Regions from separate parts of the Streptomyces sp. NPDC043853 genome, predicted to be linked through region 2. Evidence: predicted binding sites of a transcription regulator. Region 2 holds the regulator's gene; the other holds the start of a gene.

Region 1 (15,646 bases), on a different contig from region 2:
CGGCCTCTTCGCGCTCTGGGAGGGCGGGCTGTGGACCCTCCGCCTCCCCTCGGCCGTCGCCACCGCCCTCGCCGCGGCCGGGGTCGCCGCCCTCGGCCGCCGCCTCGCCGGGGACCGTGCGGGCCTGTTCGCGGGCCTGCTGTACGCCGTGCTGCCGCCGGTCCAGACGTACGCGCAGGAGGGCCGTTCGTACGCGCTCGTCGCCGCGGCCGTGGTCTGGTCGACGTACGCGCTGCTGCGGGGACGCTGGGTCGCGTACGCCGCGCTGCTCGTGCTCGCCTGCTGGCTGCACGAGTTCGCCGTCCTCGCCCTGCTCGCGCACGCCCCGGCCGGGTGGCGCTCACGCGGCTGGCGGTGGAGCGCCGCCGCGGTCTGCGCCCTGCTGCTGCCCCTGGCCGTCCTGAGCGCCGGCCAGGCCGCGCGCCAGCTCGGCTGGCTGGGCCGCCCGAGCGTCACGGACTGGGCGGCGTACGCCGTGACGGCAGCGACGGCACTCCTGTGCGCGCGGGTCCTGACCGCTGCCCCCAAGGCTGCCCCCATCGCTGCCCCTGCGGCTGGTCCGGCGGGCGGGGGCGCGCCCGAGAGCCCCGGCGGGGACCTGGTGCGGGTGGCGCTGCCGCTGGCGCTGCTCCCCGCCGGGCTGCTGATGACCGTCTCGCTGGTCAACCCCTGGTACGTCGACCGCTACGTCCTCTACTCGCTGGCCGGCCTCGCGCTCCTCGCCGGCGCCGCGCTGTCCCGGCTGCGCCCGCGCGCCTGGGTGCCGCTGACGGCGGCCCTCACCGCCGCCTTCCTGCCCTGGAGCCTGTGGCTGCGCACGCCCGACAGCCGCAAGGACGACGTGCCGGCCGTGGCCGAGGCGGTCCGGGCCGTCGCCCGCCCCGGCGACGACGTCCTCTTCCTGCCGTCCCGGCGCCGGGAGTGGCTGCTGTCCTCCCCGGCGGTGTACGCGGGTCTGCACGACCTCGCCCTCGACCGGACCCCCGCGGCCTCCCGCACCCTCCAGGGCACGGAGCTGCCGTCGACGGAGATCCGCGCCCGGCTGGCCGCCTCCTCGCGGGTCGTGGCCCTGCTGGACCCGGCGGACGAGCCGCGCGACCCGTACCCGCGGGAGGCGGTGAAGCGGCAGACCCTCGTCAGCCACTTCGAGCTGTGCGCCACCACGGAGGTCCGGGGCGCCCGGGTCGCGGTCTACGCCCGGCCGGGGGAGTGCGGCTGACCCTCCCCGACTCTTTTGAACGTGTTTAAATGAACGCGTTCAGGCAGAGGGGTGAGGGTGATGGCCGGTTTCGGCGGTGGCGGGAGAACGAGCAGTTCCCACACGCAGTGGCTGCTCGTCGTCGGGGCGGTGGCGGTCATGGTCCCGGTGGCCTACGACCAGCCGGGCATCGCAGCGGCGGTCCTCCCGCCCGCGGCCCTGCCGCTGTGCTTCGTGCGCAGCCGCAGCCGTTTCAGGGCGGCCTGCCTCTCGATGGCCGGCCTGCTCCTGGGCGTGCCCGCACTCCTCCTCTTCTTCGGCGGGGGCCTCGCCGCTGCGGTCATGGCCGGGGTGGCCGCCCCGGCGGGTGTCCTGCTCCTGCTCGCCGCGTACGCCGACCCGCGGGACCGCCGCCGCACCTCGGCCGTGATGGCCGGGCTGGGCGTGCTGATCGTGGCCGCCATCGCCGTGCACACGGTCGACTGGCTCCGGACGGCGCCGCCCGCAGCGCCCTCGCGACCCCACACCTTCCGGGTCGCACTCGATGCGGAGGGGCGCGCCTTGGCCGGCGACCCGCGCCCGGTCGAGGACCAGCTCCTCCGCCACGGTGCGACCTCGGTGACCGGACTGGTCTTCGACGGCCGGGCCTCCCTCGAGGTCGCCTTCCCCGAGGACATCCCGGAGGAGCGGCTCGCCGAGCTCTCGCGCCACCTGGAAGGGATGCGGGGGGTGACCGGGATCGAGCTGTGCCCGGTGTCGGAATGCGGCTGAGGCCAACCCATTGGCCGAGGAGCCGGGCTGACGGAGGATGAGGCGGCAGCGCAGAAACGATCATTCCGTCGTACCAGCCCCGGAGCCACCGATGACCCCTCACTCCGCCCACGGCCCGCTCGGGGACGCGCCCCACGGCCGGTCCCGCAACACGCCCGGCGTCCCGCCCGGCGGACCGCTCGTGACCGCCGGATGGCTCGCCGCCCGGCTCGGCGAGCCCGGCCTCCTCGTCCTCGACGCCTCGGTCGGCGCGCACCGGGGCGCGGACCGGCGGATACCCGGCGCCCGGCCCTTCGACCTCGACGGCGAGCTCTCCGACCACTCCTCGCCGGTGCCGCACACCATGCCGGACGCCGCCGCCTTCACCCAGGCCGTACGCGCCCTCGGCCTGGACGACGACAGCACCGTGGTCACGTACGACGCCGCCGGCGTCTACTCCAGCGCCCGCGCCTGGTGGATGCTGCGCGCCATGGGCTTCGACCGGGCGGCCGTCCTCGACGGCGGCCTGCCCGCCTGGGAGGCGGCCGGCCTGCCGGTGGAACACCGGCCCGCCGCCCACGACGGACCGCGCGGCGACTTCACCGCACGGCCCCGCCCCGGCCTGCTGGCCGACAGCGCCGAGGTGCTCGCCGCGCTCGCCGACCCGGCCGCCACGGTCCTCGACGCCCGCAGCCGAGGCCGCTTCACCGGCACCGCCCCCGAACCCCGCCCCGGGCTGCGCCCCGGCCACATGCCGGGCGCCGTGAACCTCCCCTTCACCGAGCTCCAGACCCCGGACGGCCGGCTGCTCCCGGTCCCCGAGCTCCGTGACGCCCTCGCCGCCCTGGCCCCCGCTCCGGACCGGCTGTTCCTCAGCTGCGGCTCGGGCGTCACGGCCTGCGTCCTGGCCCTCGCGGCCGACCTGGCCGGCTACCGGCACCTCACGGTGTACGACGGCTCCTGGAGCGACTGGGGCCGTGACGGGTCCGGCCTCCCCGTCACCACCACCGACTGACGGGTCGGTGGGGGTCGTTTCCGGCCGTGTGAGGATGATCAAGTTTTCGAACATCCTTACACGGGGGCGAACATGAACATCCGTAAGACGTTGGTGATCGGCGCGGCCGTGGCCGTGCTCGGCTCGACCGCCGCATGCGGCGGTGACGGTAACGGTGACGGCAGCGGTCTGCCCAAGGCCAAGGACATGGCGCCCATCCAGGCGTTCGTCAGCAAGCACACCGAGTGCCGGGACCTGACCGAAGGCGCCGCGTACGACAAGTCCGCGTCCGAGAGCAGCGGCAGCAGCGGCCCCGGGACCGCCTGGGGCGAGGAGGAGGCCCCGGACCCGTCCTGGGCCATCAAGGAGAGGGCGGTCTGCCAGGACGGCGGGGGTGACCCCATAGCCCTGCTGTCGGTTTCCGACATGAAGAAGTTCCAGACCGCCGCCCTGAAGAACAAGGACAAGTTCCTGGTCGGGCACGACTTCGCGCTCGTCCCGGTTGGCGACGGCGCGATGGAGCGGCTGACCCACGCGGGCCTGAAGCTCCTGTCCTGCGAGAAGGACTTCGACATCCCCAGCGGCTACGAGAACAAGCCGGCCGCCGTCGAGGGCTGCTTCCTGACGAACTTCATCCCGAAGTAGCGCCGCTGCCACCCCCGGTGCCCGCCGCCGACCGCAGCGCCTCCGGGGAACCCAGCAGACCCGCGGGCAGGTAGTCGGACCGGAGGGCCGGTTCCCAGCCGTGGGCCTGGACCGCGAGGGCGGCGGCCGCGAGGGCGCCGAGCGGCAGCAGGGTCCTGGGGGCCGGACCGGCCCCCACGCACTCCCGGTGCTCGGTCAGCCGGGCCGCGAGCGCCTCCTCGAACGCCGCCCGGTCGTCGTCGAGGAGGACACGGAGCAGGCGGTGGTCCGGCGTGAGCCGGCCGGCCGCGTCCAGCCTCCGGGCCGACTCGGCGCGCTCGTCGGCGTCCGGCTTGCGCAGGGTGACGGTGGGCCAGGTGCCGGGCAGGTGTCCGCTCGACGGGGTCAGGTACCCGCACAGGGCGTCCATGGCGGCGAGGTCCGCAGGATCCGACACCGAGTCGAAGCGGGAGTACGGCACCCCGTCGCGGACCGCGGGGGCGTAGTCCTCCCGCAGCAGCAGGCCGATGACCCGCATCCACTCCCACACCAGACCGCTGACCAGGCACAGCCTGAACGCGTCCAGCCAGGTCGCGGCGGTGGGCGCGTCCCGCACGAGGTCGCTGAAGGACATGTCCATGGTGCTGAGGGTCTCGTCGATGACCGGGATCAGGATCTCCTGGTCCCCGTCGGGGAAGCAGCCGACGCTGAGCAGCCCCAGGGAGCACTCCGCCGCCGTCCGCAGTGCCGCGCGCGCGGTCCTGTCGAGTCCGGGCTCCGTCGCGGCCCGGGCGGCGACGTGGTCGAGGAGCTCGTCCCGCATCAGGTGGAGCCCCTCCGGGTAGGCGCTGCCGTACCGCACGTCGTACCACCGGTCGTAGGCCCGCGACGTGATGCCGTCGAGCGCCTCCGCCATCCGCGCGCCGTCGACTTCGTGGCCCTTCACCTCGTGCACCGTCGCCGCCCCCTCAAGATCGTTCCCTTTGGGCGCGGCACGTTACCAGCGGCCTCGGACAACGACCCCGGTCCGCCGGCCCGCCCGGTGGGCGGACCGGCGTGAGGACCGGCGCGCGAAAGCCGTTCGCCCCGGGCGAACGGAGGTTGGGGAACACTCCCCGGCGTCGATGCATTGAGTCCATGTAGCTCAACTTCACTGCCGGAGGGAAGATCATGGCTTCGACGTCCGTAACGCTCACTCTGCCCGTGCTGCCGCTCGACGACGAGGTCGTGCTGCCCGGGATGGTGGTTCCGCTGGACCTGACCGACGCCGAGGTGCGCGGAGCCGTCGAGGCCGCGCAGGCGGCCGTCAGGAGCGGGAAGCCCCGGGTCCTGCTCGTGCCCCGGGTCGACGGCACGTACGCCGGCACCGGTGTGCTCGGGACCGTCGAACAGGTCGGGCGCCTCTCCGACGGCGATCCCGGGGCGCTCATCCGTGCCGTCGGCCGGGTCCGGATCGGGGCCGGCACCACCGGCCCCGGCGCCGCGCTCTGGGTGGAGGGCGAGACCGTCGTGGAGCGGGTGCCCGACCCGCTGCCCGGTGCCGTCACCGAACTGGTCAAGGAGTACAAGGCGCTCGCCACCAGCTGGCTGAAGAAGCGCGGCGCCTGGCAGGTCGTGGACCGGGTCCAGGGGATCGAGGGAGTGGGCGCCCTCGCCGACAACTCCGGGTACTCCCCGTTCCTGACCGTCGCCCAGAAGGTGGAACTCCTGGAGACCGCCGATCCGGTCGCCCGCCTCAAGCTCGCCGTCAAGTGGCTCAGCGACCACCTCGCCGAGCAGGACGTCGCCGAGTCCATCGCCAAGGACGTCCAGGAGGGCGTGGACAAGCAGCAGCGCGAGTTCCTGCTGCGCCGTCAGCTGGAGGCGGTCCGCAAGGAGCTGCGCGAGCTGGGCGGGGAGAAGGAGGGCGAGGAGGCCGACGACTACCGCGGGCGGGTCGAGGCCGCCGACCTCCCCGAGAAGGTGCGCGAGGCCGCTCTCAAGGAGGTCGAGAAGCTGGAGCGGTCGAGCGACCAGAGCCCCGAGGGCTCCTGGATCCGCACCTGGCTCGACACCGTCCTGGAGCTGCCCTGGAACGAGCGCACCGAGGACGCGTACGACATCCGCGGCGCCCGCGCCGTGCTCGACGCCGAGCACTACGGACTGGAGGACGTCAAGGACCGGATCACCGAGTACCTCGCCGTCCGCAAGCGGCGCGGCGACCGCGGCCTCGGGGTCGTCGGCGGGCGCCGCGGCGGGGCCGTGCTCGCCCTCGTCGGCCCGCCCGGCGTCGGAAAGACCAGCCTGGGCGAGAGCGTCGCCCACGCCATGGGACGGAAGTTCGTCCGCGTGGCGCTCGGCGGCGTCCGCGACGAGGCCGAGATCCGCGGCCACCGGCGCACCTACGTCGGCGCCCTGCCCGGCCGGATCGTCCGGGCGATCAAGGAGGCCGGGTCCATGAACCCGGTCGTGCTGCTCGACGAGATCGACAAGGTGGGCTCGGACTTCCGGGGCGACCCGGCCGCCGCCCTCCTGGAGGTCCTCGACCCGGCGCAGAACCACACCTTCCGGGACCACTACCTGGAGGTGGAACTCGACCTCAGCGACGTGGTCTTCCTGGCCACCGCCAACGTGCTGGAGGCCATCCCCGAGGCCCTGGCCGACCGCATGGACCTGGTCCGGCTGGACGGCTACACCGAGGACGAGAAGGTCGTCATCGCCCGCGACCACCTGCTGCCCCGGCAGCTGGAGCGGGCCGGCCTCGGCGCCGACGAGGTCACCCTGGAGGAGGGCGCGCTGCGCAAGCTCGCCGGCGAGTACACCCGGGAGGCCGGCGTCCGGAACCTGGAGCGGGCCGTCGCCCGGCTGCTGCGCAAGGTGGCCTCCCGGCACGAGCTGGGGGAGCGCGAACTGCCCGTCACCATCGGCGAGCAGGACCTGCGCGGGCTGCTCGGACGCCCGCACCACGTGCCGGAGTCCGCACAGGACCCCGCCGAGCGGCGGACCGCGGTGCCCGGCGTGGCCACCGGCCTCGCCGTCACCGGAGCCGGTGGTGACGTCCTGTTCGTGGAGGCCTCCCTCGCGGACCCCGAGACCGGCGCGGCCGGACTGACCCTCACCGGCCAGCTCGGCGACGTGATGAAGGAGTCGGCGCAGATCGCGCTGAGCTTCCTGCGCTCGCACGGCGCCGAACTGGAACTGCCGGTCACCGGGCTCAAGGACCGCGGGGTGCACATCCACTTCCCGGCGGGCGCGGTGCCCAAGGACGGGCCGAGCGCCGGCATCACCATGACGACCGCGCTGGCCTCGCTGCTCTCCGGACGGCAGGTGCGCACGGACGTGGCGATGACCGGTGAGGTCTCGCTGACCGGGCGGGTGCTGCCGATCGGCGGGGTCAAGCAGAAGCTGCTGGCCGCCCACCGGGCCGGGATCACCACGGTGATCATCCCCAAGCGGAACGAGGCGGACCTGGACGACGTTCCGGCCGAGGTGCTGGAGCGGCTGGAGGTGCACCCGGTGACGGACGTGCGGCAGGTGCTGGAGCTCACGCTGAAGGAGGCGGAGCTCGCCGTCACCGTCGCCGCGTGACGCGTTCGCTCCCCTGACCGGGGAGACGCGCGACGGCCCGGCCCCGCCCACTGCGGGGCCGGGCCGCCGTGCTGGGAAATACTGGTGTCTCCACACACCACGGATGGGAGCGGTACGTGCACGGGAGTGAAGACCAGGAGTTCCTCGCACTGGAGCGGGAGCTGTCCGTCTTCCTCCGGCGGGCCCGCGCCTCCTCCGGCGAGATGGCCCGCGAACTGCACCCCGGGCTGGAACCGGCCGCGTACGGACTGCTCGTACGGCTGGAGGACGCGGGCAGGCAGCGGGCCACCGACCTCGCCGCGTACTTCGGCGTGGGCAAGGCCACGATGAGCCGTCAGCTGCGGGCGCTGGAGGATCTCGGTCTGGTCGCGCGCGAGCAGGACCCGGCGGACGGCCGGGCCTTCCTGGTCGGCCTCACACCGGAGGGCCGGGAGAGGTTCCGAGAGGTCCGGGACGCCCGGCGGGCCCGCTACATGCGGAAGCTGGCCGACTGGGACCGCGGCGAGGTCGCGGAACTGGCGCGCCTGCTGAACCAGCTGAACGCGGGCACCGAGTAGGGCCCGAAGCAAGGGGCGCCTCCGCCGAGGTGTGGGCAGGCGTTCCGCAGGGCGATGGGGGTCTCCCCTGCTCGAGCGAAGTCGAGAGCTTGGGGGAGGGTGGGCACACCGGAACGCCGCCCCGCAGGCTCGCTCCCGCCCCACCGAAGCGTTGCCTCGGCTCCGGCCGCAGCGCCGCCCGGGCAGGGCTGTGGCTTCGCCGGACCCGGCACCGCCTGGAGCGGAGCTCCGCCCGGACGGGGTCCGGACCGTTGCCGGACCGGGGCGCGGGGCGGCTGCGCGAGCCCTCGCGGGACCGGGGTGCCGTGTGCCCCCCTCCCCCAAGCTCTCGACTTCGCTCGAGCAGGGGGGACCCCCATCGCCCCAGCGGCACGACTGCCCACACGGCCGGCGGCGAGGGGCCGCCCTGCCCCCGCGGCGGGGGCACGACTGCCCGCACGGCCGGCGGCGCGGGGGCCGGCGCGACTGCCCCGCGGCGGGAGGCGTGCGGCAGCCGCGCACCCCACGGCCGTGGGCGAACGGCCGTCAAGGCCACGGCGGCGGCCGAGGCCGCAGGGGCGGGCCGGTGGCGGACCCGCCCCGCCGGGAGCGCTACAGCTCGGCGTACAGCGCCGAAGCGTCATCGTGCCGCTTCCCCCGGAGCGAAACGCGGGCCGGGTCCGATTCGAGCGTGCGGACCCGGTCGATCAGGCCCGCCGCGCCCTCCTTGCGCAGCACGGCCATGCAGGCCGCCCAGTCGCCCTCCCGGAACGTGTCCGTCCAGCGGCTCGCGCCGTCCGTCAGCGCCGCCACCGCCCGTACCCGCTCCCGTGGTGTCCGTCCCGTCACCGCCCGCCCGGCCGCCGCCGGATCCGCCGCCGCCGTGAAGAAGGCGCCCGCCCGGCCGTACGCGTTGCGCAGCGCGTCCGTCGCCGCGTGCGAGCGCAGCACCTCCGCCGGGACGTGGTCGAGCCGGTCGTCCCGTACCGCTCTCACCCCGCCCTCCGGAGATTCCAGCAGCAGCACCGAATCGGAGAGCACGAGGTGCTCGACGTACGCCTCGTCCCAGCGGACCGCGACCACCGTCGCCTGCGGGGTGCGCGTGTGAGAAAGGTCACACGTGTCCCGGTGTGCGGCCGCCGTGCCCACGATCGCCTCCGCCAGCGCCTCGGCCAGCGGCATGTCCCGCCGCGAACCGGACAGTTCGGTCATCCGGCCGCCGAGCCGGGAGGTGAACCACGGCACCCCGTGCGCGCAGCCGTCCGGCCCCCGCGGCGGGGTCACCCCGTCCAGCGCGACCAGCACTCCGCCCCCGCCCGAGGCGGGCATCACGGCGGATACCCAGTCCTCATTGGGGTGTTCCGCGTTGCCGGGGGCGGAGGCGAGGTCGATGCGCATGGAGACAGTGTGCCCGGGATGTCCGGAACTGTGCGGCCGATGCGGCGGCCGCCCGCCAGCCGCGCCCCGCGCCGGCCCGGCGGGCCCGGGTCCGTACCAAATGCCCGGCGTCGCCCCGGTGACGGCACCCTGACGGAAGGGGAACCTCCACCCCCCGAAATGTGGGCAGGCATCCTGCCAAAGCCCCGTGCGTTCTTTCAACCGCCCGTCCACGGAGCGGCCCGCACGGCCCGGTGTCCGAGTTGTTCGCCAACTCCTCCGTGATGTTCACTCGTTCGTGTGGCCGGGTGGGCGTTGTGCGGCTCTGTCCCAAACACACTGCAAAGGTCTGAAGCGGTACGAGGGAGCAGGGGGCGTTTACTTGTTGACCGGCCGTTACCTCGGCCACACGAGTAGACGAGCACGAGCACACGTACAGGATTGCGAGCACCGGTGCAGAAGAAGCGGTCTCGGAAGAACGGCACCGCCACCACCGCCGACGGCCCCGCCATCGTCGACCTCCCCACGGGACGCCGCGTACGCGTGCGCCGCAGGCTGGTCATCGGTGTCGCCGTCGCGGCCCTCGCCGTCCTCGGCGCCGGCGCCCCTGCCGTCATTTCCGCCTCGGCCGACCTGAACGAGTCGCAGCGGTTGGTGAACCGCGCCGAACAGGTCAGGCACATCCTCACCCTCGCGCACACGCTCGCCGACGAGCGGGACGCCGTCACCGAGTACATCGCCAGGGGACGCCCCGCGGCCGGCAAGGCCGCCCTCCAGGAGCGCTCCGAACGCGTCGACCGGCAGACGGCCGAGGCCCAGGAGGACGCCGGCGAGGAACTCGCCCTCGCCCTGGGCCGCATCGAAACCGTCCGCGCGGCCGCGGTCACCGGCAAGAGCAGCGCCCTCGCCGCCAACCAGGCCTACTCCGCGGTCATCGCCGAACTCCTCGTCCCGGCCGCAGAGCTGGCCGAGGACACCCCGCCCCGGGCCACCGCGGCCCTGGCCACCACCCGCCCCATGGCCCCGCTGGGCCTGGCCGCGGACCAGGCCTCGGCCACCCGTGGACTGCTGCTCGCCGCGCTGGCCGTCCCCCGCGGCGAGCAGGCGTCCTCCTCGGCGTCCGCCGGTGCGTCCGGCTCCGCCGCGGCGGCCTCGCCCGTGGAGGACGAACTGGCCGCGGCCGCCCAGCGCGCCCGGGTGCGCGAACAGGGCGCCCTGGCCGACTTCGGCCGGGCCGCACGGCCCGACGTACGGGAGACCCTGGCGGCGACCGTCACCGGACCGGAGGTGAAGGCGGCGGAGGACTACCTGGGCAAGCTCACCGACCGGCCCACCCTGGCCCCCGCCGACCGCAAGCTGAACGCCGAGGCCGTGGGCACCGCCCTGTCGGCCCGCATCGACCGGATCCGGTCGGTGGAGTCCACCCTCGCCACCGAACGGGTCACCGCGCTGGCGGGCCTGCGCGACGACGACGTGACCGCACTGGAACTGCTGATCGCCCTGCTCGGCGTGCTGTTCCTGGTCACCGTCGGCGTCTCGACGGCGGTCGCCCGCTCGCTGACCCGGCCGCTGTCGGTGCTGCGGCGCGGCGCCGCCCGGCTGGCCACGGCCGAGGGCTCCATCGAGCCGGTCCGCTTCACCGGCCGCAACGACGAGTTCGCCGAGGTCGTGCGCTCGCTCAACTCGGTCCGCGGGATGACCGTCTCCCTGCACACCAAGATCGCCGGCCTGGACGCCGACCGGCGGCGCCTGATCGGCCGCAACGAGGCACTGACCGCGGGGCGTGCCGAACTCGAGGAGCAGCTCGCCGACCTGCGGGCCGGTCTCGAGGAACACCGCCGCATCATGATCACCACCTCGGTGTCCCTGTCGCTGCGCACCCTGGGCCTGGTGGAGCGACAGCTCACGGTCATCGAGGAGCTGGAGTCCAAGGAGCAGGACCCGGACCGGCTGGCCACCCTCTTCAAGCTGGACCACCTGGCGACGGTGATGCGCCGCCACAACGAGAACCTGCTGGTGCTGGCCGGGCAGGAGCACGGCCACGGCCAGGCCGGGCCGGTGCCGCTGGTCGACGTCATGCGCGCCGCGGTCTCCGAGATCGAGCGCTACGAGCGCGTCGACCTGCAGTCCCTGCCCGCCTACACCCAGGTGGCCGGCCACGCGGCCGACGACATCTCGCACGTGCTCGCCGAGCTCCTGGAGAACGCCACCACGTTCTCCCCGCCGGAGGCCAAGGTGAAGGTCTCGGGCCGGCTGCTCGACTCCGGCGCCGTGGTGCTGTCCGTGGTCGACGAGGGCATCGGCATCACCGAGGACCGGCTGGAGCTGCTCAACCAGCGGCTGTCCACGCCCGACGCCTACGAGGCGGAGTCCGAGTCGGAGCACGGCCTGGGCCTCGGCCTGTACGTGGCCGGCCGGCTGGCGGCGGCGCACGGGGTCGAGGCGGAGCTGCGGGCCTCGCGGAGCGGGGGCACGGAGGCGCTGGTCGTCATCCCGGCCTCGCTGCTGCCCGCGGGCTCGCCGTCCGCGCCGGTGCACACGCTGAGCGTCCCCGGGGCGCCGCTCCTGCAGCTGCCGGGCGTCGTGGCGGAGGCGAACGAGAACACCCTGCCGCCGCGGCTCCGGCCGCCGCGGCACGAAGCGGACGGCACCCCGGCGGAGGCCGTGGCCGTACCGGCGGAGGCCGCGACCGACGTCGCCGCGGACACGGAGCAGGACCGGGAGCCGGCCGCCGTGGAGGCGGACCCGGCCGACGACGACTTCCACCTGGCCCCGGCGGCTCCGGAGCGGGCCCCGGCCGAGGCGGCGGACGACTTCCACCTCGCCCCGGCCGCGGTCGGCGCGGATGCGCTCGTCGACCCGGACCCGGACCCGGACCCGGACCCGGACCCGGACCCGGACCCGGACCCGTTCACGGACCCGGACACGGACGCAAGCGCGGATGCCGGCGCGGATCCCGACGCGTACGCCGACGGCGGTGCCGCCGGACCGGCCGCGCCGACCGCCACCGTGCCGGAGGTGCGCTTCCCGGACGCCGGCGAGGAAGGCGGACTCCCGCCCGCCGATCAGGTGTTCAGGGCCGGGGCCGTCCCGGAGCAGGCCGCGCACGAGCAGGCCGCCCCGGAGACCGCCGAGCCCGAGCCGGACCCGGAGCCGGACCCCGGGCCCGCACGGGAGCAGGCCGCGTCCGCACCCGACTACGTACTGCCCGAGCCGCCGGCCGCCACGGACCCCGAGGCGGTCCTGCCGCCCGTGAGCCAGGTGTTCCACGTGGACGCGCCCGAGATGGACCTGCCCCCGCAGGGCCAGGTCTTCACGGTGCCCGCACCCGAGCCGGAGACCGTGCCCGAGGCCGGGGAGCAGCTGCCCCCGCAGGGCCAGGTCTTCACGGTCACGGCCCCGCAGCCGCAGGCCGACCGCCCGCAGCGGCAGACGGAACAGCCGCAGGCGTCGCTGCCGCAGCGCCGCCGGCCGGAGCCGCACCCGGACCCGCAGGGCCGAGAGCCCGGGCCGTCGCACGCCCCCGTACCGGCCCAGCCCGCCGACCCCGAGGGCGCCGTCACCGACAAGGGCCTGCCCAAGCGGACCCCGCGCGCCGCCGCCGCGCCCCGCGTCGCGGCGCCCAGGCCGGAACCGAAGAAGGTCGATGCCGAGGAGCTGCGCCGGCGCCTCGGCGGGTTCTACCAGGGGGCCCGCGACGGGCGCCGCGTCGTGGCGGCGGAGCTCGCCGAGGGACGGGACGATCAGGGGGACACCGCACAGGAGGCACGCACATGACCGCGCCCAGTACGTACGGACTGAGCACCCAGGCCCGCAATCTGCAGTGGCTGCTGACCGATCTGGTCGAGGAGGTGCCCGGCATCGTCTCGGTGGCCGTGGTCTCCTCCGACGGCCTGCTGCTCCTCTCCTCCGACCCGGAGACCCCGGGCGAGCAGAAGGAGCAGCGCGACCGGCAGTTGCAGCAGCGGTCCAGGGGCCCGCGCGGCGCCGCCGCCGACCTGGCCACCATCGTCTCCGGCCTCGGCAGCCTCACCACTGGTGCCGCCGAGCTCATGGACGGCGGGTCGGTCCGGCAGACCATGGTCACCATGGAGCACGGCTCCGTCTTCGTGATGACGATCAGCGACGGCTCCCTGCTGGGCGTGCACGCCACCCCGGACTGCGACATGGGCGTCGTCGCGTACCACATGGCGCTCTTCGTGGGCCGGGCCGGTCACGTCCTCACACCCGAAGTCCGCAGCGAACTGCGCCAGTCCATGGAAAACCCGGAGAACGTCACGTGACCGCACCGCCGGCGCCGGCCTCCGCGCCCTCGTCCCGCCTGCCGATACGCGGGGCGGACCGCCGTCCCGCGCGCGTCCGCCCGTACTCGCTGACCGGTGGCCGTACCCGCTTCACCCAGGTCCTGCAGGTCGAGACCTTCGTCGCCGCCCTGGACACCACGCCCAGGAGCGGCGACCGCATGCCCGAGATGCGCGCCATCGTCGAGGTGTGCCGCCGCATGCGCACCATCGCCGAGATCGCCGCGCTGCTGAAGTTGCCGATGGGTGTCGTCCGCGTGCTCGTCAGCGATCTCGCAGACCAGGGAAGGATTCGCGTCTACGGCACCGGGCACGGCACCGGCCGGCCCGAACGCGCACTGCTCGAAAGGGTGCTCAGTGGGCTCCGCCGTCTTTGAACCACCGGTCGTCATCGAGGACGAGCCCGTCCAGCCCTGGCAGTACGACCGCTCCCGCGCCCCCGTCGCCGTCAAGGTGCTCGTCGCGGGCGGCTTCGGCGTGGGCAAGACCACCTTCGTCTCGGCCCTCTCCGAGATCACCCCGCTGCGCACCGAAGCCCTGATGACCCAGGCGAGCGCGCCCACCGACGACCTGTCCGGCACCCCGGACAAGAGCACCACCACCGTCGCCATGGACTTCGGCCGCGTCACCCTCGATGACGACCTGGTCCTCTACGTGTACGGCACCCCCGGCCAGGAACGCTTCTGGTTCATGTGGGACGACCTGGTGCGCGGCGCCGTCGGCGGCATCGTCATGGCGGACACCCGCCGGCTCCGCGACTGCTTCCCCGCCCTCGACTACTTCGAGACCTGCGGGCTGCCGTACGCCGTCGCCGTCAACCACTTCGAGGGTTCGGCCTCCTACGAGGAGGAGGACGTTCGCGAGGCCCTGACCATTGCGCCCCAGGTGCCTGTGGTGATCATGGACGCGCGGCGTCGCGCCACCGTCATCGAATCGCTGCTGACCCTCGTGGGCCACGCCCTCGACAACACGCCGGAATAGCCGCACCAGCCGTCACCGAACAGCCGGAAGAGCACAGCCGCTCCAGCGGGAACAACGGAACAGGGACACGAACACGCCATGCGCAAGATACTCGTCGTGGGAGCCGGCCAGTCCGGTCTCCAGCTCGCCCTCGGACTGCAGGCCAAGGGGTACGAGGTCACCCTGATGTCGAACCGGACGGCGGACGAGATCCGCACCGGCCGGGTCATGTCCACCCAGGTCCTGTTCGACACCGCGCTCCAGCACGAACGCGACCTCCAGCTCAACTTCTGGGAGCAGCAGGCCCCGCGCATCGAGGGCCTCGGCGTCTCCGTCGCCGCCCCCGACGGCAGCCGCGCGATCGACTGGCTGGGCCGCCTCAAGGGCCACGCCCAGTCCGTCGACCAGCGCGTGAAGATGGCCGGCTGGATGGACGCCTTCGTGCAGCGCGGCGGCCAGCTGGTCATCCACGGCGCGACCGTCTCCGACCTGGACTACCTCTCCCGTACGTACGACCTGGTGCTGGTCGCCGCCGGCAAGGGCGAACTGGTGTCCATGTTCGGCCGGAACGCGGCGCGCTCCCCGTACGACAGCCCGCAGCGCGCGCTGGCCGTCTCCTACGTGCACGGGCTCGGCCCGCGCCCCGAGCACCCGGAGACCGAGGCGGTCCGCTGCAACCTGGTGCCGGGCGTCGGCGAACTGTTCGTCATGCCCACCCTGACCACTTCCGGGCGGGCGGACATCCTCTTCTGGGAGGGCCTCCCGGGCGGCCCGCTCGACGTGTTCACCGGTGTCAACGACCCCGCGGAGCACCTGGAGCTGACGCTCTCCCTGATGAAGACGTACCTGCCGTGGGAGTACGCGCGCGCCACGAAGGCCGAGCTGACCGACGCCGGAGGCACGCTGGCCGGCCGGTACGCGCCGGTGGTCCGCAACCCGATCGGCCGGCTGCCGGGCGGCGGCCTGGTGATGGGCGTCGCGGACGTGGTCGTCGCCAACGACCCGATCACCGGGCAGGGCGCCAACTCGGCTGCGAAGTGCGCGGCCTCGTACCTCTCGTCGATCCTGATGCACGGGGACAACCCGTTCGACGAGGCGTGGATGAAGGCCACCTTCGACAAGTACTGGTACACCACCGGCAAGCCGGTCACCGACTGGTCCAACGCCATGCTCGGCGTGCCGCCGGAGCACGTGCTGAACCTGATCGGCGCGGCCGGGCAGCTCCAGCCCGTGGCGGACCGTTTCGCCAACGGCTTCGACAACCCCTCCGACTTCGACGCGTACTTCTACGACCCGGAGGACGCGGCCGACTACCTGGCGGAGGTCTCCGCCTCGGTGG
Region 2 (15,646 bases):
GCCGAGATCGCCGAGGCGGCGGCCCGCGCGGTCCGCGAGGGCCTCGGCAACCAGTACCCCCCGGGCCCCGGCATCCCGGAGCTCCGCACCGCGATCGCCGCCCACCAGCGGCGCTTCTACGGGCTCGCCCCCGACCCGGACACCGAGGTGCTGGTCACCGCCGGCGCGACCGAGGCCATCGCCGCCTCCCTGCTCGCCCTCCTCGAACCGGGTGACGAGGTCATCGCCCTCGAACCGTTCTACGACTCCTACGCGGCCTGTATCGCGATGGCCGGCGCCACCCGGGTCCCGGTCACGCTCCGGCCCCGCGACGGAGCCTTCGCCCTCGACCTCGACGAACTCCGCGCCGCCGTCACCCCGCGCACCCGCCTGCTGCTCCTGAACACCCCGCACAACCCGACCGGCGCCGTCCTCGGCCCCGCCGAGCTCGCCGCGATCGCCGCGCTCGCCGTCGAACGCGACCTGCTGGTGGTCACCGACGAGGTGTACGAGCACCTGGTCTTCGAGGGCGCCCACACCCCGCTCGCCGGCCTGCCCGGCATGCGCGAACGCACCGTCACCATCTCCTCCGCCGGCAAGACCTTCTCCTTCACCGGCTGGAAGGTCGGCTGGCTGACCGCCTCCCCCGCCCTGGTCTCGGCGGTCCGCTCGGCCAAGCAGTTCCTCACCTACGTCTCCTCGGGCCCCTTCCAGTACGCCATCGCCGAGGCCCTGGCCCTCCCCGACGACTACTACGACGGCTTCCGCGCCGATCTCGCGCACAAGCGGGACCTCCTCGCGGACGGACTGCGGGCGGCCGGGTTCGAGGTCTACCGCCCCCAGGGCACGTACTTCATCACCACCGACATCGCCCCGCTCGGCGAGAAGGACGGTCTCGCCTTCTGCCGGGCCCTCCCGGAGCGCTGCGGGGTCGTGGCCATCCCCAACGCGGTCTTCTACGACGACCCGGACGCGGGCCGCACGCAGGTCCGCTGGGCCTTCTGCAAGCGCGCGGACGTACTGGAGGAGGCGGTCGACCGCCTGCGCCGGCTGTGACCGCGACGGGGGAGATATCCGGCGCCGTCCCGACCGGACGGCGCCGTGGGGGGAACGGGAACGGGAACGGGAACAGGACCGGGGCCGGGACCGGGACCGGCATCGGGAACGGGGGCGGCACCGGGAGCAAGGACGGCACGGGCGTCGCGGTGCCCGCGGCACTGTTCGCCGTGGCGGTGTTCGTCGCGGTGCGCGCCCTCGGGGTGCTGGTGGTGGCCGTGTCGGCCTGGTGGGCCGGGAAGGACCCGGTGGCGGTGCTCGGTGCGTCCTGGGACTCGGTCTGGTACATCGGGATCGCCGAGCACGGGTACGGCCGGACCCAGGTGTGGGTGGACATCGGATCGGTGCAGAGCGATCTGGCGTTCTTCCCGCTCTACCCGGGGCTGATGCGGGCCCTGGACGTGCTGCTGCCGGGGGTGGGCCCGGCGGGGGCCGGACTGCTGGTGGCCTGGGCGGCCGCGGTCGCCGGTGCCGTCGGGGTGTACCGGGTCGGGGAGCTGGTGGCCGGGGCCCGGGCCGCGGTGCTGATGGTGGTGATGTGGGGGGTGCTGCCGCACTCGGTGGTCCTCGGCATCGCGTACACCGAGGCGCTGCTGGCGGCGCTGGCCGCCTGGGCGCTGTACGCCGTGCTGCGCGGGCGCTGGCTGTGGGCGGCCGGGCTGGCGGTGCTGGCCGGGGTGACCCGGCCGAACGGCATCGCGGTGGCCGCCGCCGTGTCGGTGGCGGCGGGGTACGAGCTGCTGCTGAAGCCGGACGCCCCGGTCCGGGTGTGGGCGGCGGGACTGCTGGCGCCCGCGGGCTGGACGGCGTACCTGCTGGCCGTGGGGGTGCGCCGGGGAGATCCGCTGGGCGGCTATTTCGCGGTGCAGCGCAGCTGGGGGTCGTACTTCGACTTCGGGTGGGGCGTCGCGGGGTCCGTGCGGCGGGTGCTGACCAAGGGGACTCCGCTGGTCACTACCGTGGTGCCGCTGGTGATCCTGATCGCGCTGGTGCTCGCGGTGCTGCTGGTGCGGGGCTGGGCGCCACTGCCGCTGCTGGTCTACACCGGGACGCTGCTGGTGATCACGCTGGGCGGGGCCGGGTTCTTCGAGTCCAAACCCCGGTTCCTGCTGCCCGCGTTCCCGCTGCTGCTGCCCGCGGCGGCCGCACTGGCGCGAGCCCGGCCGCGGACGGCGGTCCTGGTGACCACCGCCCTGGCCGGGCTCTCCTACGGCTACGGGACGTATCTGGTGCTCGCCGCCCCACTGCCGCTGTGAGGTGCCGGGGGACGCCGGGAGGCGCCGCGGGGACCGCGACGCCGCGGCCGACCGTGGGGCCGGCTACTCGGCGTCGTCGCCCTTGTCCTCGCCGTCGGCGGAGTCGATCTCCTTCTCCAGGCCGAGCTGCTCCACGAGCCAGTTGTCGAACTCGATGGAGGCACGGACCCAGCTGACCGTGGAGGAGACGAAGTGCTCCAGGGAGACGCCGGTGCCGATCAGCATCTGCGCCTCACCGATCAGGCGGACGGAGCCGTCGTCGTGGGTGTGGGTGTAGACCTTGGGCCACAGGGTGCGGCGGTTCCAGTCGTCGATGGACTCGAGCAGCTGGGGCTTCTCCTCCAGGCCGTGCGGGCGGTCGTAGAACGTCCGCACCGAGAAGACCTGCTGCTCGCCCTCGCCGCGGAACATGAAGTAGGTCCGGAACTCCTCCCACGGCGCCGCGAGGTCACCCTCGTCGTCGAGGACGTACTTGAGCTCCATCTGGTCCAGCAGCTGCTTGACCAGGTCCTGGTCGGGGACGACGGGGCCCGCCGGTCCTGTGGGCTGCGGTTCGGGCTGCCCCCCGAAGTTCGGAATCGAGGCCGGGTCGATGCTCACCGTGTTTTTCCCTTCGTGCGGATGCAGCCATCCTCTCCCATCGCTCCTACCCCGTGGCAACCCCCGCACCGGTCGATCAGCTCCGGGCGGACACGATCCACCCGGAGCCGGTCGTACGAACCTCTTACATGGCCTTCCCGACCAGCAGGTCGTCGCCCGCGACGTCGACCCGGACGGTGTCCCCGTCCCTGACCTCGCCGGCCAGGATCTCCCGGGCCAGCCGGTCGCCCACGGCCGTCTGGATCAGGCGGCGCAGCGGGCGGGCGCCGTAGGCCGGGTCGTTGCCCTTCTCCGCCAGCCAGGCCAGCGCCTCGGGGGTGACGTCCAGGGTGAGCCGGCGGTCGGCCAGCCGCTTCGCGAGCCGCCCGACCTGCAGCTCGGCGATGTGGGCCAGCTCGTCCTGGCTCAGGGCGGAGAACACCACGATGTCGTCGAGGCGGTTGAGGAACTCCGGCTTGAAAGTGCCGCGGACCACGTCGAGGACCTGGTTCCGCTTGAGTTCCTCGCTCGTGGTGGGGTCGATGAGGAACTGGCTGCCCAGGTTCGAGGTCAGGATGAGGATGGTGTTGCGGAAGTCCACCGTCCGGCCCTGGCCGTCGGTGAGCCGACCGTCGTCCAGCACCTGGAGCAGGATGTCGAAGACCTCCGGGTGGGCCTTCTCCACCTCGTCCAGCAGGATCACCGAGTACGGGCGCCGGCGGACGGCCTCGGTCAGCTGGCCGCCCTCCTCGTAGCCGACGTAGCCGGGCGGGGCGCCGACCAGCCGGGCCACGCTGTGCTTCTCGGCGTACTCCGACATGTCGATCCGGACCATGGCCCGCTCGTCGTCGAAGAGGAAGTCCGCGAGTGCCTTGGCCAGCTCGGTCTTGCCGACACCGGTCGGGCCGAGGAAGAGGAAGGAGCCCGTCGGGCGGTCGGGGTCGGCGATGCCCGCACGGGTGCGGCGGACCGCCTCGGAGACCGCGCGCACGGCCTCGCCCTGGCCGATCAGGCGGCGGCCCAGCTCCTGCTCCATGCGCAGCAGCTTCTGGGTCTCGCCCTCCAGCAGCCGGCCGGCCGGGATGCCGGTCCAGGCGGCGACCACCTCGGCGATGTCGTCCGGGCCGACCTCCTCCTTGACCATGCTGCTCTTGGAGTCGGCGGTCTTGGCGGCCTCCTCCTCGGCCTCGGTGGCCTCGGCCAGCTCCCGCTCCAGCGCGGGGATCTCCCCGTACAGCAGCTTGGAGGCGGTGTCGAAGTCGCCGTCGCGCTGGGCCCGCTCGGCCTGGCCGCGCAGCGCGTCCAGGCGTTCCTTGAGCTCGCCGACCCGGTTGAGGGACTGCTTCTCCTTCTCCCAGCGGGCGGTCAGGCCGCGCAGCTCCTCCTCCTTGTCCGCGAGGTCCTTGCGCAGCTTTTCCAGCCGTTCGACGGAGGCCGGGTCGGACTCGTTCTTGAGGGCCAGCTCTTCCATGCGCAGCCGGTCCACCGCGCGCTGCAGCTCGTCGATCTCCAGCGGAGAGGAGTCGATCTCCATGCGCAGCCGGGAGGCCGCCTCGTCGACGAGGTCGATCGCCTTGTCGGGGAGGAAGCGGGAGGTGATGTACCGGTCGGAGAGGCCGGCCGCGGCGACCAGCGCGCTGTCGTTGATCTGCACCTTGTGGTGCGCCTCGTAGCGGCCCTTGAGACCGCGGAGGATCGCGATGGTGTCCTCCACGGTGGGCTCGGCGACCAGCACCTGCTGGAAGCGCCGTTCCAGCGCCGGGTCCTTCTCGATCCGCTCGCGGTACTCGTCGAGGGTGGTCGCGCCGACCATCCGCAGTTCGCCGCGGGCCAGCATCGGCTTGAGCATGTTGCCCGCGTCCATGGCCGAGTCGCCGCCGGCGCCCGCGCCGACGACCGTGTGCAGCTCGTCGATGAAGGTGATGATCTGGCCGTCGCTGGACTTGATCTCGGCGAGGACGGTCTTGAGCCGCTCCTCGAACTCGCCCCGGTACTTGGCGCCGGCCACCATGGCGCCGAGGTCGAGGGCGACCAGGCGCTTGTTCTTCAGGGACTCCGGGACGTCGCCCTTGACGATCCGCTGGGCGAGGCCCTCGACGACGGCGGTCTTGCCGACGCCGGGCTCGCCGATCAGCACCGGGTTGTTCTTCGTACGGCGCGAGAGGACCTGTACGACCCGGCGGATCTCGTGGTCGCGGCCGATCACGGGGTCGAGCTTGCCCTCGCGGGCCGCGGCGGTGAAGTCGGTGCCGAACTTCTCCAGGGCCTTGTACTGGCCCTCGGGGTCGGGGGTGGTCACCCGCCGTCCTCCTCGTACGTTCTCGAAGGCGTCGAGCAGCTTCTTCGCGGTCGCGCCCTGCTGCGACAGGACCTCACCGGCGGCGCCGCCCTTGGCGGCGGTCGCGATGAGGAGGTGCTCGGTGGACAGGTACTCGTCGCCGAGCTTGCCGGCCTGCGCGTCGGCCTCGGCCAGTACGGCGAGCAGGTCGCGGCTGGGCTGCGGCGGGGCCACGGTGGACCCGGTGACGCTGGGCAGGCCGGCGAGGATCCGTTCGGCGCCGGTGCGGACGACGGCCTGGTCGGCCTCGACGGCGGCCAGCAGGTCGATGATGTTCTCGTTGTCCTGGCCGGTGAGCAGGGCCAGCAGCAGGTGGGCCGGGGTCAGGTCGGGGTGGCCGTCCTTGACGGCCCTGCTGGTGGCGGCGTTGAGTGCGTCCCGGCTCTTGTTGGTCAGCTCGGCGTCCACGTGCGGCTTCTCCTCTCCGTCTCCGTACAGGTACTGACAAGGTCAACGTGCACAAAGTTGAGTCTATTCCACTCAAGATGCTTTCGGGGCCGTCACGTACGCTTCGCCGCATGGCCCATGACGTACTCAACCCGACGCCGGAGTACCTCGCCTTCTGGCGGGAACGGCACGTGTGCACCCTGACCACCCTGCGGCCGGACGGCACCCCCCACGTGGTGCCCGTGGGCGTGACGTACGACCCGGAGGCGGGGGTGGCCCGGGTGATCAGCAACAAGCACAGCAAGAAGGTCCGCAACGTGCTGGCGGCGCAGCCGGGCGGGGCCAGGGCCGCGGTCTGCCAGATGGAGGGGCGCCGCTGGGCCACGCTGGAGGGCCACGCGGCGGTCCGTACGGACGAGGCGTCGGTCGCCGACGCGGTGGCCCGCTACGCGGAGCGCTACCAGCGGACCCCGTCGCCGAATCCGGACCGGGTGGTCATCGAGATCGCACTGGACCGCGCGATGGGGCGGGCCTGAGAAAAGGCAGCGGCAATGTCCGGTTCGGGTATGGACGCGGACATCACAGCGGCGCCATCGTGTTCAGGTCCACGATGGCGCCGCTGTGTGGGGGAAGCACCTGAGCGATCTGCAACGACGGGGGGATCGCGTCAGGCACTGCGGGGGGTGGCGGTGGTGATATCGGGCTCGAAGAGCTGGTGGTCACGCTGATCCAGATTGACGAAGACCATGCCGTACCGGACCTCGCAACGAACGGGCTGCGGGGCGCCCCGGGGGCGGCGCAGGCAACGGTAGGCGCGGACGTCCTCGTCCTCCTCGCGCACGATGACGATGGGCTGGCCGAAAAGGGTGACCATCAGGGAGTCGCCGGCGTGGGGGATCGCCGTCGCCAGGTCGATGAACTGCCACCCGGAGCGGTAGGCGGAGGCCATTTCCCGCCGGAAGTCGCGGTCGTCGGGGGTCACGCGGCAGCCCTCGCAGGGGTGTTGGTCCAGCCGCTGTCCGCCGGCGCGTTCGTCCAGCCACTGTCCACCGGGCTGCTGGTCCAGCCGCTGTCGTCCGCCGGTATCGCCGTCCGGCCACCGTCCTCGGGAGCACTGGTCCAGCCGCTGTCCACCGGGGCCGACGTCCAACCACTGTCCAGTGACACCGAGTTCCATCCGCTGTCGGCGGGTGTACTCGTCCAGCCACTGTCCTCGGGTACGCCCCCGGCGTGAGCCAGGCCACCGCCCGCCACCCCGTAAGCCACAACGCCGGAGAGAGCAACGGCAACCACCGAGCGAAGCAGTTTCTTATACATGGTCGACTTCGTCCTCACTGGATGGATTCCTCTCCCCCGCATCACAGACGATGACTTATCGAGCCACACCGATGCCACCGTGGCGGTGCATCATGTTCCTGAAGATGCAAGACCCTGGGGGTGGGAGCAATGGTGAATAAAGGTGCAGAACAGACACATCCCCACCCAGTGACGGAGCTCTGCAGCCCAGGCGCGGAGCTCTACGCCACCGCTCTCAGCTCCGGGCGGATCGCCCGCACAGAGGTCGAATACACCCCCTGCCTGCTGGAATTCGCACTGCTCCATCCGGACCCTGATGACGCGAACTGGCTCCGCCCGGTTCCCCCCACCGTGGCACTCGCACAGAGACTGCACCCCATCGAGAGAGAGATCCTGCAACGTCGCAGGGCTTCCATCGAGCTGGCCGAAGCATTCGAGCCATTCATGGCAATAAGTGCGCTCACCCCTCCGCCGACCCACGCCATCACCGTTTTGGAGGGGTTCGACCGGATCAACGCGGCACTGAACCTCGCGACCGCCGAATGCCATACGGAGATGCTGACCATCCAGCCCGGCGGCGCCCGCCCCATCGACGCCCTCACCCAGGCCCTCGAACGGGACCAGCCGCTGACCGACCGCGGCGTCACCATCCGCACGCTCTACCAGCACACCGCACGGCACAGCCAGGGCACCCTGGCGTACGTCGACCGGATATCGGCGGGCAAGGTGGAGATCCGCACCCTGGAGGAGCTCATCGAGCGCCTCATCATCTTCGACCGCGCGGTGGCCTTCATCCCGGCCAGTGACGACCGGAGCGTGGCCCTGGAGCTGCGCCACCCCGGACTGGTCGAATACCTCATCAAGGTGTTCGAGCAGCTGTGGCACCGGGCCACGCCGCTGCAGGAGGAGATCCCGTACGATCCGATGCCCTCCGGCATCTCCGGAGTCCAGCGGTCCATCGCCCAACTCCTCATCGAGGGGCACGTGGACGAGGCCATCGCCCGCCGGCTGGGCATGAACGTACGGACCTGCCGGGCGCACATCGCCAAGCTGGCCGGAACCCTCGGCAGCGGCAGCCGGGCTCAACTGGGCTACCTCATCGCACAGTCGGGGATCCTGGACCACCCCGAGGGGTGACTCGCGCGCGAGAGGCCCCCGCCCGTTCCCGGGCGAGGGCCTCTCGCGTCATCGGCTGGCTGCTGCGGCCGGCCAGTCCTGCGACTCGCCGTCCTGCTACCGGTCAGTCCTGCGGCCGCTTGGGCCGCCACACGACCAGCGCGCCGGTCTGCTGGACGTCCTGGTACGGAACCAGGTCGCGCCGGTACGAGGCGTGGACCTGCGCCTCGCGCTGCTGCATGGCCAGGGCCGCGCCGTCGACCGCGGCCGCCAGCTCGGCGACGCGCTGCTGGAGCGCGGCCACCTGGTTCTGCAGTTCGATGATCCGCTTGATGCCGGCCAGGTTGACGCCCTCGTCCTGGGACAGCGCCTGCACCGTACGGAGCAGCTCGATGTCCCGGGCCGAGTAGCGGCGGCCCCGCCCGGCCGTGCGGTCCGGGGAGACCAGCCCGAGCCGGTCGTACTGGCGGAGGGTCTGCGGATGCAGGCCGGAGAGCTGAGCGGCGACCGAGATCACGTAGACCGGAGTCTCATCGTTAAGCTCGTAGGGACTGCGTCGTCGGCCGTCCATCTCATGCTCCCTTCGCTGCCTCGAACAGGGCGGACCTGGGGTCCTCGTCCGCCGTGGCTTCCCGGTAGGTCTCCAGGGCCTCGCGCGCCTTGTCGGACAGTTCCGCCGGAACCGCCACCTCCACCGTGACCAGCAGGTCGCCGCGGGTGCCGTCCTTGCGGACCGCTCCCTTGCCGCGGGCCCGCATCGTACGCCCGTTCGGGGTCCCCTGGGGGAGTTTCAGCGTGACCGGCGGGCCGCCCAGGGTGGGCACCCGCACCTCGCCGCCGAGCGTGGCCTCCACGAAGGACACCGGAACGGTCACCGTCAGGTTGTCGCCCTTGCGGCCAAACACCGGGTGGGCGTCCACGTGCACGACCACGTACAGGTCGCCGGCCGGGCCGCCGCGCTCGCCCGGGGCGCCCTTGCCGCGCAGCCGGATCTTCTGGCCGTCGGTGACGCCCGCCGGGATCCGGACCTGCATGGTGCGGGAGGAACGGGCCCGGCCGCTGCCCTTGCAGACCTCGCAGGGGGTCTCGGCGATCAGGCCGCGCCCCTTGCAGTCGGCGCAGGGGTCGGTGAGCGAGAACCCGCCGCCGCTGCCCCGGGAGACCTGGCCGGTGCCCACGCAGGTCGGGCACACGCGGGGCGTGCCGTTCGCGTCGCCGGTGCCGGAACACGCCTTGCAGGGGGCCTGGGAGGACATCCGGAGCGGGACCGTGGCCCCGTCCACCGCCTCGGTGAAGCTGAGCGTCACCTCGGACTCGATGTCCTGGCCGCGGCGCGGCTGGGTACGCGTACCCGGGCCGGGACCGCCGCGGTTGAACAGCCCGCCGAACATGTCGCCGAGGCCGCCGCCACCGAAGCCGCCGCCCGCTCCCGCGCCCTGGCCGCCCCCGAAGAGGTCGCCCAGGTCGAAGTTGAACGAGCCGCCGCCGGCACCCGGACCGGGACGGAAGCCACCGTTGCCGAAGAGGGCGCGCGCCTCGTCGTACTCCTGGCGCTTCTTGGCGTCGCCGAGGACGTCGTTCGCCTCGGAGATCTCCTTGAAGCGCTCCTCGGCCGCGGCGTCGCCCTTGTTGGCGTCCGGGTGGAACTCGCGGGCGAGCTTCCGGTACGCCTTCTTGATCTCGGCCTCGGTGGCGTCCTTGGGGACGCCGAGAACCTTGTAGTAGTCCTTCTCCACGAAGTCCTTCGTGCTCACCGGCGTCCCTCCTCCCAGGTCCTGCTGCGGGTGTTACTCACTGTCCTTCTTGTTGTCGGACGACTCCTCGGAGTCCTCCGACTTGGGGGCCGACGCCCCCGGCTGGGGCTCGGCCACGGCGACCCGCGCGGGGCGGATCGTGCGCTCCCCGATCCGGTACCCCGGCTGCAGGATCGCCACGCAGGTCGTCTCGGTGACGTCCGGCGCGTACGAGTGCATCAGGGCCTCGTGGATCGTCGGGTCGAAGGGCTCGCCCTCCTTGCCGAACTGCTGCAGCCCCATCTTGGCGGCGACCGTCTCCAGCGATTCGGCCACCGACTTGAAGCCGCCGACGAGCTCGCCGTGCTCACGGGCCCGGCCGACGTCGTCGAGGACGGGCAGGAGCTCGGTCAGGAGGCTCGCGACGGCGATCTCCTTGACCGTGACCCGGTCCCGGTCGACCCGGCGGCGGTAGTTCTGGTACTCGGCCTGGAGCCGCTGGAGGTCACCGGTGCGCTCGGCGAGCGCCGTACGGGCCTGGTCCAGCTGCGCCAGCAGAGCGACATCCTGTGCGGTGTCGTCCCCGGCCGGGGCCGCCTCCTCCGCCTTGTCGGCGGAGTCGGCGGCCTTCGGCTCCTCGGGCGTGCCGTCGGCGGGGACGTCCGGCTTCTCCTCGAAGCCCGGGGTCTCCTCCGACATCAGACAGCGCCGCCCTTCGGCTTGTCCTCGTCGACGATCTCGGCGTCGACGACGTCGTCGTCGGCCGCCTTGGCACCGGCGTCACCGGCGGGACCGCCGGCGGCCTGGGCACCCTGCGCGTCGGCGTAGATCGCCTGGCCCAGCTTCTGGGAGACGGCCGCGACCTTCTCCGTGGCGGTGCGGATCTCGGCGGCGTCCTCGCCCTTGAGCTTCTCCTTCAGCTCGGCGACGGCGGCCTCGACCTCGGACTTGACCTCGGCCGGAACCTTGTCCTCGTTGTCCTTGACGAACTTCTCCGTCTGGTAGACGAGCTGCTCGGCCTGGTTGCGGGTCTCGGCGGACTCGCGGCGGCGCTGGTCCTCCTCCGCGTACTGCTCGGCCTCCTGGCGCATCCGGTCGACCTCGTCCTTGGCGAGCGAGGAGCCGCCGGTGACGGTCATCTTCTGCTCCTTGCCCGTGCCGAGGTCCTTGGCCGTGACGTGCATGATGCCGTTGGCGTCGATGTCGAAGGAGACCTCGATCTGCGGGACACCGCGCGGGGCCGGCGGCAGGCCGGTCAGCTCGAACATGCCGAGCTTCTTGTTGTACGCCGCGATCTCGCGCTCGCCCTGGTAAACCTGGATCTGCACGGACGGCTGGTTGTCCTCGGCCGTGGTGAAGATCTCCGAGCGCTTGGTCGGGATCGTGGTGTTGCGCTCGATCAGCTTGGTCATGATGCCGCCCTTGGTCTCGATACCGAGGGACAGCGGGGTGACGTCGAGGAGCAGGACGTCCTTGACCTCGCCCTTGAGGACACCGGCCTGCAGGGTGGCGCCGATCGCCACGACCTCGTCCGGGTTCACACCCTTGTTGGCCTCCTTGCCGCCGGTCAGCTCCTTGACGAGCTCGGCGACGGCGGGCATACGGGTCGAACCACCGACGAGCACGACGTGGTCGATGTCGGCCAGGGCGATGCCGGCGTCCTTGATCACGTTGTGGAAGGGGGTCTTGCAGCGCTGCAGGAGGTCCTCGGTCAGCTGCTGGAACTGAGCGCGGGTGAGCTTCTCGTCCAGGTGCAGCGGGCCCTCGGCGGAGGCCGTGATGTACGGCAGGTTGATCGTGGTCTCCGTGGAGGAGGACAGCTCGATCTTCGCCTTCTCGGCGGCCTCGCGCAGGCGCTGGAGCGCCATCTTGTCCTTGGACAGGTCCACGCCGTGGCCGTTGGCGAACTGCTTCACCAGGTAGTCGACGACGCGCTGGTCCCAGTCGTCACCACCGAGGTGGTTGTCACCGTTGGTGGCCTTCACCTCGACGACGCCGTCACCGATCTCCAGGAGGGACACGTCGAAGGTGCCGCCACCGAGGTCGAAGACGAGGATGGTCTGGTCGTCCTTGTCGAGGCCGTAGGCCAGGGCGGCCGCGGTCGGCTCGTTGACGATGCGCAGGACGTTGAGGCCCGCGATCTCGCCGGCTTCCTTCGTCGCCTGGCGCTCGGAGTCGTTGAAGTACGCGGGAACGGTGATGACCGCGTCGGTGACCTTCTCACCCAGGTAGGCCTCGGCGTCGCGCTTCAGCTTCTGCAGGATGAAGGCGCTCATCTGCTGCGGGTTGAAGTCCTTGCCGTCCAGGTTGATCTTCCAGTCAGTGCCCATGTGGCGCTTGACCGAGCGGATCGTCCGGTCGACGTTGGTGACGGCCTGCCGCTTGGCGACCTCACCGACGAGGACCTCGCCGTTCTTGGCGAAGGCGACGACGGACGGCGTGGTCCTGGCGCCCTCGGCGTTGGTGATGACGGTGGGCTCGCCGCCTTCGAGAACGCTGACGACGGAGTTGGTGGTGCCCAGGTCGATGCCGACCGCACGAGCCATTTTGATTCCTCCATTGGACTTGAGTGGAACAGACTCAACCATGCCATTCCGCTGCGCGCGCGTCAACAGACCTGAGTCGAGTGGGCTCAACTCTTACGCGGCCCTTACGCGCAACCCGGATCCGCGAAGGTGTGTGCCCGCCCGCAGCGGGGCGGGGCCGCCCGGGGGACCCTGCAGCGCGGCACCACGCGGCGCGGGCGCGGCGGAGGCAGAGTGGCGCCATGCGTCTGCCGCAGCTCAGCCCGCCACCGGCCAAGCGGGTGTTCGACCTGCTCGGCGCGGCCGCGCTGCTGGCCGTGCTCGCGCTGCCGCTGCTGGCGGTCGCCGCAGCCCTGCACATGACGCGCCTCGACGGGGCCATCCTGCGCGAGCCCGCGCTCGGGCTCGGCGGACGGCCGTACCGGACCTGGAGGTTCCGTGCGGCCCCGGGCGGGCGCCTGGCGCGCCGCCGTCTGGACCGGCTACCCCAGCTGCTCAACGTCCTGCGCGGCGAGATGTCCCTGGTCGGCCCCCGCCCCGAGCCGCGCACGGACCACCCGGAGCGTCTTTTCGTGCGCCCCGGAATGACCGGACTCTGGCAGGTCAGCACCCGCTCGGGGCTCCCCTGGGAAGACATGGACCTGCTCGACCGGCACTATGTCGGGGAGCACTGGCTGGGCATGGACCTGGCCGTGCTGGCCCGCACCCCGCGGGCCGCCTTCCGGCCCCGCACGGCGCCCGGAGGCGGCGAACGTGGAGGTGAGGGGGGCCTGAGCGACACAGATCACCGCGTACGCGGCTACAGTGCGGCCGTATAAGTGGGTAACCTCAGGCTTGACTGAATAAGTTACCGCTTAGTAACGGCCCGCCCGAGGAGCCCGTCATGCAACTCGCCGCGATCATTGTGTCGCTGACCCTGACCGTGGTCGGCGTTGCTCTCTTCGCCCGAGCCATCGCCCAGATCTACCGGTTCGTGAAGATCGGCCAGCCCGTTCCCGCGGGCAGCCGCACCGACAACTGGAAGGCCCGCACGGTCACGCTGACCAGGGAATTCCTCGGCCACAGCCGGATGAACCGGTGGGGCATCGTCGGCTTCGCGCACTGGTTCGTGGCGATCGGCTTCCTGACGCTGCCGCCGACGCTGGCGCAGGCGTACGGCCAGCTCTTCCAGGCGGACTGGACGCTGCCGGTGATCGGCGGCTTCCTGCCGTTCGAGCTGTACATCGAGTTCATCGGCGTGATGACGATCCTGGGCATCCTCGCCCTGATCGTGATCCGCCTGCTGAGCCTGCCGTCCAGGGCCGGCCGCAAGTCGCGCTTCGCGGGCTCGAAGGCCTGGCAGGCGTACTTCGTCGAGTACGTCATCCTCACCATCGGCCTCGCCATCTACGTGCTGCGCGGCCTGGAAGGAGCCATCCACCACGTGGACTCCTACGAGGCCGCGTACTTCGCCTCGTACCCGCTGGTCCTGGCCTTCGACGGACTGTCGACGGACACCCTGCAGAACCTGCTCTACTTCACCGCCATGGTGAAGATCAGCGTCTCCCTGATCTGGATGATCACGGTCTCGCTCAACACCAACATGGGTGTCGCCTGGCACCGCTTCCTCGGCTTCCCGAACATCTGGTTCAAGCGGAACGCCACCGGCGAGACCGCCCTCGGCGCGCTCCAGCCGATGACCTCGGGCGGCAAGGAGATCGACTTCGAGGACCCGGGCGAGGACGACGTCTTCGGCGTCTCCCAGGTCGAGCAGTTCTCCTGGAAGGGCATCCTCGACTTCTCCACGTGCACCGAGTGCGGCCGCTGCCAGTCGCAGTGCCCCGCCTGGAACACCGGCAAGCCGCTCTCCCCCAAGCTCCTGATCATGTCGCTGCGCGACCACGCGCACGCCAAGGCCCCGTACCTGCTGGCCGGCGGCGGCAAGACCATGGAGGGCGAGGAGAAGGCCTCCGAGGAGCAGCTGAAGGACGTCCCGGCCGAGGCGATGGCGGAGGCCGAGCGCCCGCTGATCGGCACGGTCGAGGAGAACGGCGTCATCGACCCGGACGTGCTGTGGTCCTGCACCACCTGCGGTGCGTGCGTGGAGCAGTGCCCGGTCGACATCGAGCACATCGACCACATCGTCGACATGCGCCGCTACCAGGTGATGATCGAGTCCGCGTTCCCGTCCGAGGCGGGCACGATGCTCAAGAACCTGGAGAAGAAGGGCAACCCCTGGGGCCTGGCCAAGAAGCAGCGGGTCGAGTGGACCAAGGAGGTCGACTTCGAGGTCCCGATCGTCGGCAAGGACGTCGAGGACCTCACCGAGGTCGACTACCTGTACTGGGTCGGCTGCGCCGGCGCCCTGGAGGACCGGGCGAAGAAGACCACCAAGGCCTTCGCCGAGCTGCTGCACATGGCGGGCGTCAAGTTCGCGATCATGGGCGGCGAGGAGAAGTGCACGGGTGACTCCCCGCGCCGTCTGGGCAACGAGCCGCTGTTCCAGCAGCTCGGCCAGGAGAACGTCGCGATGCTGAACATGGCGTTCGGCGAGGACGACGAGGACCCGGAGACCAAGAAGCCGAAGTCGGCGAAGAAGATCGTCTCCACCTGCCCGCACTGCTTCAACACCATCGCCAACGAGTACCCGCAGCTCGGCGGCGAGTACGAGGTCATCCACCACACCCAGCTGCTCCAGCACCTCATCGACGAGGGCAAGCTGGTCCCGGTGACCCCGGTGGACGGCCTGATCACCTACCACGACCCCTGCTACCTGGGCCGGCACAACAAGGTCTACACGCCGCCGCGCGAGATCATGGACGCCGTCCCCGGCCTGCGCCAGCAGGAGATGCACCGCCACAAGGAGCGCGGCTTCTGCTGCGGCGCCGGCGGCGCGCGGATGTGGATGGAGGAGCGGATCGGCAAGCGCATCAACAACGAGCGCGTCGACGAGGCCCTGTCCCTGAACCCGGACATCGTCTCCACCGCCTGCCCGTTCTGCCTGGTCATGCTGACCGACTCGGTCAACGGCAAGAAGAACGACGGCCAGGCGAAGGAGTCGGTGCAGGTCGTGGACGTCGCCCAGCTGCTGCTGGAGTCGGTGAAGAAGCCGGTGACGGAGCTCGTGGCGGAGCCCGCCGAGTAGCCGTACGCGCCCGACGGCCGGAGGCCGGTCCCCTCGTGGAGGGGGCCGGCCTCCGGCTTTGTGCAGGTGCCTGCGGCGGGCACTCGCCGTCGACAATCGGACATCCGGCTGGTTCCCGCCCTGAGGACAACCCCACCGGGAACCCCTAGGGGATGTCACAGCTCAGCCGCAAAGGGGGGCACTTCGGGCCGCGTGTCCCCGACTCCCCACGGGACCAGGTACGTTCGATCACGTGGCTGGATTCAGGAACGGACGCG

The links. Region 2 encodes HspR, which represses chaperone genes until heat shock. Its sites were predicted from a motif close to TTGAGNNNNNNNNNCTCAA; they were not measured.
Region 1: a site for HspR is predicted at 4,696-4,714, ahead of lon (endopeptidase La). Genes of this name have one in related genera too.

Annotation. Positions count from the first base shown of each region.
Region 1 covers NZ_JBWKDJ010000023.1:15,042-30,687, reverse strand. The annotation lists gene AC067U_RS36225 (glycosyltransferase family 39 protein) at 1-1,219, shown strand, start outside; gene AC067U_RS36220 (hypothetical protein) at 1,280-1,969, shown strand; gene AC067U_RS36215 (sulfurtransferase) at 2,061-2,963, shown strand; gene AC067U_RS36210 (hypothetical protein) at 3,036-3,587, shown strand; gene AC067U_RS36205 (immunity 49 family protein) at 3,574-4,521, opposite strand; gene lon (endopeptidase La) at 4,737-7,133, shown strand; gene AC067U_RS36195 (MarR family winged helix-turn-helix transcriptional regulator) at 7,250-7,690, shown strand; gene AC067U_RS36190 (hypothetical protein) at 8,282-9,067, opposite strand; gene AC067U_RS36185 (nitrate- and nitrite sensing domain-containing protein) at 9,500-12,823, shown strand; gene AC067U_RS36180 (roadblock/LC7 domain-containing protein) at 12,820-13,329, shown strand; gene AC067U_RS36175 (DUF742 domain-containing protein) at 13,326-13,724, shown strand; gene AC067U_RS36170 (GTP-binding protein) at 13,705-14,328, shown strand; gene AC067U_RS36165 (styrene monooxygenase/indole monooxygenase family protein) at 14,407-15,646, shown strand, end outside; gene AC067U_RS36160 (C40 family peptidase) at 15,618-15,646, opposite strand, start outside.
Region 2 covers NZ_JBWKDJ010000003.1:466,734-482,379, reverse strand. The annotation lists gene AC067U_RS11045 (pyridoxal phosphate-dependent aminotransferase) at 1-1,035, shown strand, start outside; gene AC067U_RS11040 (hypothetical protein) at 1,185-2,291, shown strand; gene AC067U_RS11035 (YbjN domain-containing protein) at 2,355-2,891, opposite strand; gene clpB (ATP-dependent chaperone ClpB) at 3,016-5,616, opposite strand; gene AC067U_RS11025 (pyridoxamine 5'-phosphate oxidase family protein) at 5,727-6,131, shown strand; gene AC067U_RS11020 ((2Fe-2S)-binding protein) at 6,263-6,544, opposite strand; gene AC067U_RS11015 (hypothetical protein) at 6,596-6,829, shown strand; gene AC067U_RS11010 (helix-turn-helix transcriptional regulator) at 7,042-8,028, shown strand; gene AC067U_RS11005 (heat shock protein transcriptional repressor HspR) at 8,132-8,578, opposite strand; gene dnaJ (molecular chaperone DnaJ) at 8,580-9,761, opposite strand; gene grpE (nucleotide exchange factor GrpE) at 9,795-10,439, opposite strand; gene dnaK (molecular chaperone DnaK) at 10,439-12,286, opposite strand; gene AC067U_RS10985 (sugar transferase) at 12,508-13,083, shown strand; gene AC067U_RS10980 ((Fe-S)-binding protein) at 13,149-15,389, shown strand; gene AC067U_RS10975 (Yip1 family protein) at 15,622-15,646, shown strand, end outside.